DNA from 2 places in the Lysinibacillus sp. A4 genome. Region 1 is predicted to be linked to the other one. Evidence: riboswitches for the same ligand, from Rfam matches in the RefSeq annotation. Region 1 holds a riboswitch; the other holds the start of a gene.
What was found. A riboswitch is a leader RNA that binds a small molecule or an ion and turns the genes downstream of it on or off. The one in region 1 is predicted to bind thiamine pyrophosphate.
Positions count from the first base shown of each region.

Region 1 (4,066 bases):
TAAATATTCTGTCCCTTATTTTTGGGGAACAGTAGGTATTGTCTACAATCCAAGCCTTGTTGGAGACTTAGACTTCTCCTCTTGGGATGATTTATGGGACCCTTCTTTAAAGCGAAAAGTCTTTTTAGTAGATGGTGCGCGCGAAGTCATTGGGATGGGCTTAAACAGTCTTGGCTATTCTCTGAATTCACTAGATAATCAGGAACTTCGTGAAGCTACTGACAAACTAATCACCCTTGCACCAAATGTAAAAGCAATCATTGGAGATGAAATTACACCATTAATGATCAATAATGAAGCAACCGTTGCCCTTACGTGGTCTGGCCAAGCAGCTGACATGATGTATGAAAATGAAGAGTTAGACTTTGCTGTACCTGAGGAAGGCTCAAACTTATGGTTTGATAATATGGTCATCCCAAAGACATCGAAGAATATTGATGGTGCCCACGCCTTTATAAACTTCATGCTAAGTGCTGAATCAGGTGCTCAAAATGCCGATTTTGTAGGCTATTCTACGCCTAATCTTGCAGCTATGGACTTAATGGACGAAGAAGTTGTTTCTGACGAACGCTACTATCCTTCTGAAGAACAACGCGATACATTAGAGGTCTACAAAAACTTAGGACCTGATTATTTAGGGAAATACAACGAATTATTTTTAGAATTTAAAATGGGTATCCGATAATTCAACTAGCGAATTGACTTTTACATCAATTCGCTAGTTTTTTTTCTCTTCTTATTTAACTGACTATTAAATAAGAACATTTTCAATTGACTATTTGCATTATTATATTTAGAAAATATTTTGTCTGAATTTTAATAGATTTTCACATCAGTATTCTTGTGATATTCCTTCTGATGCGCTATAACATCGCTACAATTTATAGCCATGCTTTATGCCATTACAGACAGACTCTCACATTTTTTAATTCTCACTTTATAAGAGAAGTCCATAGATTGTTGTTGCTTTACTAATTTATCCCCATAGCTTCTTTTCCCCTCAATTTTTATGACTAACATCTATTATTTCTTCATGCATAGGTGCGCGGATGAAAACTTTTGTGGAAAACCATTCTAAATATAGAACCAGTACGATAATCTTAACTATTAGCCAAGCAATAATTCTTTATGATAGACTGTACTATATTTGATTACAAAAAGGGGGTTCATTCGATGACCCAGCAGAAGTCCAATAAGGCGGCTTTGTATATTTTAATGTTTAATATGTTTATCGCAATGGGAAGTATTGGCATTATTATTCCTGTCATGCCAGAGTATTTAAAAATATTTGGTGCAGCAGGACAAGTTCTAGGTATGCTAATCGCAACGTTCGCCTTAGCTCAATTCGTATTTTCTCCTATTGCTGGGAATCTTTCAGATCAGTACGGACGAAAAAATTTAATTATTTTCGGTCTTATCGTAACAGGTCTTGCACAAATCGGATTTGGCCTTGCTACAGATGTATGGATGCTCTTTTTAGCACGATTTTTAGGTGGTCTAGGTTCCGCATTTGTTGCACCTCCTATTATGGCTTTTGTCGCTGACGTCACAACCTATGAAGAACGTGGGAAAGGTATGGGGATGTTGGGTGCCGCTATGTCTCTTGGCTTTATGATTGGACCTGGTATTGGTGGCTTTTTAGCAAAGGTAAGCTTACATTTCCCATTTTTCACAGCTGGAGCTGCAGCCATTGTAGCATCTATTTTATCTTACTTTTTATTACCTTCTACCAAACCAAACACTGCGCAACAGAAACAAAAGCAAGACAATCTGGCGAAGCAAATGGCTCGTTCCATACATATGCCTTATTTTGTTATGCTCATAATTATGCTGGTGTTCTCGTTTGGAATTGCAAATTTCCAAACGACATTGTCATTATTTGTGACAGAAAAGTTTAATTACACACCTGTAGATATAGCGATTATATTAGTTGTTGGTGGTGCTTTTGGAGTAGTAGTACAAATGTTTATTATTACACCATTGTTCAATCGTTATGGTGAAATGAAAGTAGTACTAGTAAATTTATTTATTGCATCCGTTGCTATTTTCTTAATATTATTTGTTTCTGGCTTTGCCCTTATTTTAGTTGTAGCAACAATTTTCTCTACAGCAACGACATTAATTCGTCCAGCTGTTAATACACTCATCTCAAAGCTTGCAGAGAAAGAGCAGGGATTTGCTGCGGGCTTGAATAATGCCTATATGAGCCTCGGAAATATGATTGGACCCGCTTTGGCAGGTTTATTATTTGACTGGAATATGAATAGCCCATATATTTTCGGTTCTATCATATTATTAGCCTGTTTCTTCCTTGCGCTCATCTGGACAGTGAAAAAAGCACCTCATTTAATGCATCCCGATACAAAATAGTCTGAAAAATCATTGACTATTTTTAGCAGTATGGTACATTATTGTTGATTCACAAAATTGAATGATTTTAACCACTAGGGGAGTCTTTAAAAGGCTGAGACGTATATGGTAATATACGGACCCTTTGAACCTGATCTAGTTCACACTAGCGGAGGGAAGTGGCGCTACTTGCTGTTGTCACTATATACACGCAAGGCCGCTTCCTATTGTTTAAAGGGGGTGGCCTTTTTATTTTTCCTCACGAACTTTACCAAAAGGAGTGAACTTTATGTCAATTCGTAAATTAACAGTCATGGCTTTATTAGTAGCCGTTGCTGTTGCAGGCTCTACTTTCGTATCCATCCCAACAGGCATCGCACGTGCTTACCCCGTTCAGCATGCGATTAATGTGATAGGAGCCATTATACTTGGGCCTGTACCAACTGTTATAGTTGCCTTTGTCACTGCCATCATTCGTATCCTTACTGGAACAGGCTCTCTACTAGCTATCCCTGGTAGTATCATCGGTGCGGTCTGTGCTGCTCTTGCCTATAAATATAGCAATAAAATGTGGTTAGCTGGTATCGGAGAGGTTATCGGAACGGGCATTCTGGCTTCACTTATTGCCGTCCCTTATGCAAAATTATTCATGGGAACATCTGTAGCAGCATTCTTCTTCCTACCAGCCTTTTTAACATCAAGTACGATCGGTGCTATTTTAGGTGTAATGGTTGCGAGTAGCTTGCGTAAAACAGAGCTCGTAAAGAGATTTAATTCTTCTCTTTATTAAGAGGTATTGGATTATGAGCATTCATTGAGCTGCGGGCAGTCCAATTTGGAGCGCCTTTCTCCTCCTTATGAGCAAAGAGTCCACTTTGTAGATCATCTTCCCCTCTCTACAAAGGGGATAACTCTCTATTTCAAGCAACATAAAAAAAGCAGTGCAAAACTATTCGAGTTTGCACTGCTTCCTCTATTTAAGATCGTTTTTTCATGCCTTTTAACAACTGTGCTACATTTGTATCTTCTGCTTGTATAGTTTTTTCCTCAACCAGCGGCTCTTTTCTCTTCACATTCGTTAGGAAATTCCAACCAAAGCGTCTTATGGTAATATCAATAAAGAAAAGAAGCATACTTGCTAAGAGTATCCATGTGGCAATATTTTGCCGATCTGCTCCTTTTGTCGTAAAGTCACGGAAAACATCTTGTGGTTCCTTTAAAACAGTGCCTCCTGTTCGTTTAGTTAACTCTTCTATCAGTTGGTTATTTACAGGGAGTAGTTCGTATTCAGCACTATAAGGAACACTTAGCCCTGCCTGATAAATGGCCTTCTTTTCATCTGCTACACGGAAGAAAATTAATCCAGGTTCAGCTTGTACTACAGCTCGAACTTGGGATGCGGAAATGGTTTCAAGTTGTGTTTCTAGCTCCTCCCCTGCCTCATTTACCGCTACAATATCTAAAAATGCAGCTTCATTTGTAGGGTCTGTAATCATAAAGGAACCATCTGCTTCCAATCTTACATCATAGGCTACATCATTGTAGCTTGGTAGCATCTGAGAAATAAGTGTTTGCCAAAATGCTCCCCAATTCTGCCATCTTGCCCAATCTCCTGTCCATTTACCCGTTGAATCAGATGTAAAGGCAAATGTTTTACCAAGACCATATTGCCACTGCGCTAACACAGGATCTTCCTTCTCGCTTTCTGCTACAACAG
Region 1 covers NZ_JANWTB010000006.1:342,169-346,234, forward strand. The annotation lists gene NY607_RS14750 (ABC transporter substrate-binding protein) at 1-685, shown strand, start outside; gene NY607_RS14755 (MFS transporter) at 1,174-2,370, shown strand; TPP riboswitch at 2,437-2,544, shown strand; gene thiW (energy coupling factor transporter S component ThiW) at 2,639-3,139, shown strand; gene NY607_RS14765 (VWA domain-containing protein) at 3,327-4,066, opposite strand, start outside.

Region 2 (4,066 bases), on a different contig from region 1:
ATTCCGCCACATGCCTTAGATGAAGTACTGGATGCTGTGTTGATGCGCTTAGACAAGCCTAATGTTACTGTAGATGAATTGATGACGGTGATTAAAGGACCTGATTTCCCAACGGGTGGAATCATTCAAGGTGTTGATGGCATTAAAAAGGCGTATGAAACAGGTCGTGGTAAAATCATCGTCCGTGCACAAGCAGTTGTTGAACCAATCAAGGGTGGTAAAGAGCAAATTGTTATCACTGAGTTACCATATGATGTAAATAAAGCGAATCTTGTGAAAAAAATTGATGAGCAACGTGTAGATAAACGATTAGAAGGCATTGCAGAAATTCGAGATGAATCAGACCGTACAGGCTTACGTGTCGTAATTGAGCTGAAAAAGGATGTACCAGGACAAGGAATTTTACAGTACTTGTTTAAAACAACGGATTTACAGGTAGCTTATAATTTTAATATGATTGCCATTCATAATCGTCGTCCAACGATGATGACATTGCCATTATTGCTAGATGCGTATATTGCCCATCAAAAAGAAGTGGTAACAAACCGTTCTATTTATGATTTGCAAAAGGCAAAGGATCGTTCCCATATTGTAGATGGATTAATTAAAGCCCTTTCCATTTTAGATGAAGTCATTGCGACGATTCGTTCTTCAAATGATAAGAAGGATGCGAAGCTTAATTTACAAGCAAAGTTTGATTTTACAGAGGTACAGGCAGAGGCCATTGTAAGCCTGCAATTATATCGTTTAACGAATACGGATATTACAGAGCTTCGTCAGGAACAGGACGAGTTAAATAAGCTAATTGCGAAGCTAGAGGGGATTCTGCAAAGTGAGGCTAAGCTTGTGCGTGTTATTAAACAAGAGTTACTAGATATTAAGAAACGCTTTACAGAGCCTCGCCGCTCGAAGATTGAGCAAGAAATTGAAGAAATTAAAATTACATTGGATGTCCTTGTGCCAAGTGAAGAGGTTGTCGTAACAGTAACGAAGGATGGTTATATTAAACGTACATCCACACGTTCTCATGCCGCTTCAAACGGGCAAGATTTTGCCATGAAGGATTCAGATTATTTATTGTATGAAGCAAACTTAAATACACAGCACCATCTACTGCTTTTCACAAATCGAGGCAATTATATTTATCAGCCTGTTCATGAGCTGCCTGATATACGCTGGAAGGATCTCGGCCAGCATATTTCAAGTATTGTACCAACAGGGGAAGATGAATCGATTATTGCGGTTTATGGTTTCGAAACATTTGACCAGCCAAATACGTATGTCTTCACAGCCACAAAAGATGGCCAAATTAAGCGCTCACCACTCGCAGACTATGCGGTAACGCGTTATTCAAAGCCAATTAAAACGATGAATGTCAAGGCTGGTGATGCGATGATCTATGCATCATTTGTAACAGATGACGTGGAGCTGATGCTCACAACGGATACAGCCTATGCGATTCGTTTCCCAATGGAGGAACTACCTGTGACAGGTGTGAAAACAGGTGGTGTGAAAGGGATCACACTAAAAGATGGAGAAGCCTTAGTTGGAGTCAATGTGTTACAGCCTGATGTTACCCACTATGTAGTGATTGTGACACAGCGTGGGGCCGTGAAGAAAATGAATGTCGCTGAAGTTGAAGTAGCAAGTCGTGCAAAACGTGGACTAAAAGTATTAACAGAGTTAAAAGCAAACCCTCACCGAATTGTGGCAGTTGTTCAAGCAACAGACGAGGAGCAGGTTGTGATTGAAACTGAAAAAGGTGTTCAAGAGATGATTGACGTACAAGCATTGTCTCGTGCGGATCGCCATTCCAATGGTTCATTTAAAGTGGATATTGCAACAGATGGAGCAATTTCTCATGTTGTAACAGCCAAAAAAGAACAGAAACCAAGCTAAAAGCATGCCCAGCCTCTTAGGAGCGCTGGGCTTTAAGCTCTATTCAAAAATAGCACCTTGTCATTTAAGTGAAACTATGGGTATAATAATCATCGAAAAGTTCATAGCGAAAGAATGTAGGGGGGCTAGTAATTGCTAGCTGAGATTGTGTCCGGTAGACGCTGACCCTTTGAACCTGATTTGGCTCGTACCAGCGTAGGGAACATCTATTCAAAAAGCAAAGTTTTGAAGATTGATTGCAATACGTCTGGGAGGAATCCTAGGCGTTTTTTTATGTTTTCAAGCAACAGCTTGCCAACATTGTATACGCTTTCTTCTGGTGACAACATTCATTCATGAACACTTTCATATTACAAACTGGGAGGCTTTCGCATGAAAAAATGGTTTTTTATTTTATTGGCAGCACTATTGACATTAGTAGGCTGTAGTGACAAGGATGACAAGCAGGCTGCAGACAAGCTGAAAAAGGTGTCTGTGGTACTGGATTGGACGCCGAATACAAATCATACAGGACTATATGTTGCCAAAAAACTCGGTTATTTTGAGGAACAGGGTTTAGATGTTGATATTATTATGCCTGGTGAGGCGGGCGCAGATCAGCTTGTTGCTTCTGGAAAGGCGGATTTTGGCGTGAGCTATCAGGAAGGCATAACACAGGCACGAGTACAGGATGTGCCGCTGGTCTCCATCGCAGCAATTATACAGCATAATACATCTGGCTTTGCTTCTATTGCTTCGAAGGGCATTACATCGCCAAAGGATTTTGAAGGTAAAACCTATGGTGGTTGGGGCGCGCCATTAGAGCAAGCCGTTTTACAATCACTCATGCAAAAAGAAAAGGCAGATATTAATAAGCTAGATATCGTCAATGCAGGGGATTTAGATTTCTTCACAATGATGGAAAAAGATATAGATTTTGCTTGGATTTATTATGCATGGACTGGGATTGAGGCTGAGCTGCGTGGGGAAAAGATTAATATGCTATATCTTACAGATTATAGTGATCAATTGGATTATTATACGCCAGTTTTAGCTACAAATGAAAAAATGATACAGGACAACCCGGATGTAGTCAAAGCCTTTGTGGCAGCTGCATCGAAGGGCTATGAATACGCAATTGAAAACCCAAGTGAAGCGGCTGATATTTTAATCGAAGCGGCACCTGATTTAGATAAAGCATTAGTGCATAAAAGTCAGGAATGGCTGGCTGATAAATATCAGGATGATGCCAAGCAATGGGGAGAGCAAAAGCTTTCTGTGTGGGAAAATTACGCGAAATGGATGTCTAGCAATCAAGTACTAGAGGGCGAATTTGATGCGAAAAAAGCCTTTACTAATGATTTCTTACCTAAAAAGGAGGCCAAATAAGATGGCAAATTCATTAATCAGTGTACAAATCATTCCGAAGACAGAGAAATATGAAGATGTTATACCATATGTCGATGCAGCAATTGCGGTGATCGATGCTTCTGGGGTGAAATATGAGGTACATCCATTGGAAACAACGATGGAGGGTGAGCTTTCAACATTGCTCCAAATCATTGAAAAAATGAATGAGAAAATGATTGAACTTGGTGCCATTAATGTCATTACACAAGTGAAAATTTTATATCAGCCAACGGGTATTACGATGGATACATTAACGGAGAAATATCAGTAATGAAACGTGCATTACAGAAGGGAAGGACGATAATTTTTATCGCCTTCCTCTTGTTCATATGGGAACTAATCGTGAGGTTTGCTGAAGTTCCTCATTGGTTAGTACCCACACCAAGTAGTATTTTGTCAGAAGCCATCCAGTCGTATCAAACCTTTCTACCACATGCATTCGCTACAGTACAATTAGCTCTACTAGGTTTGGCCATTGGCATCGCTTGTGGGCTAACGGTGGCAATAGTGTTGCATCGATTTACATTTATTCGAGAACTGTTTTATCCAATTCTTATTATGTCGCAGAATGTTCCTATTCTAGTCTTGGCACCGCTCCTTATTATTTGGTTTGGCTTTGGCTTATTACCGAAGCTTATCATTATCTGTCTTGTGTGCTTTTTCCCGATTGTCATTGCAGCGATGGATGGATTTAGACAAACTGCTCCAGAATTAAAGCATTATTTTGCCATGGTTGGTGCTACAAGGGCACAAACCTTTTGGAAGCTGGAATGGCCTT
Region 2 covers NZ_JANWTB010000004.1:53,498-57,563, reverse strand. The annotation lists gene parC (DNA topoisomerase IV subunit A) at 1-1,899, shown strand, start outside; TPP riboswitch at 2,008-2,118, shown strand; gene NY607_RS08785 (ABC transporter substrate-binding protein) at 2,272-3,267, shown strand; gene NY607_RS08780 (thiamine-binding protein) at 3,269-3,559, shown strand; gene NY607_RS08775 (ABC transporter permease) at 3,559-4,066, shown strand, end outside.
Region 2: it holds a riboswitch for thiamine pyrophosphate, as region 1 does, so the genes downstream of both, NY607_RS08785 (ABC transporter substrate-binding protein) here and thiW (energy coupling factor transporter S component ThiW) in region 1, are expected to answer to the same signal.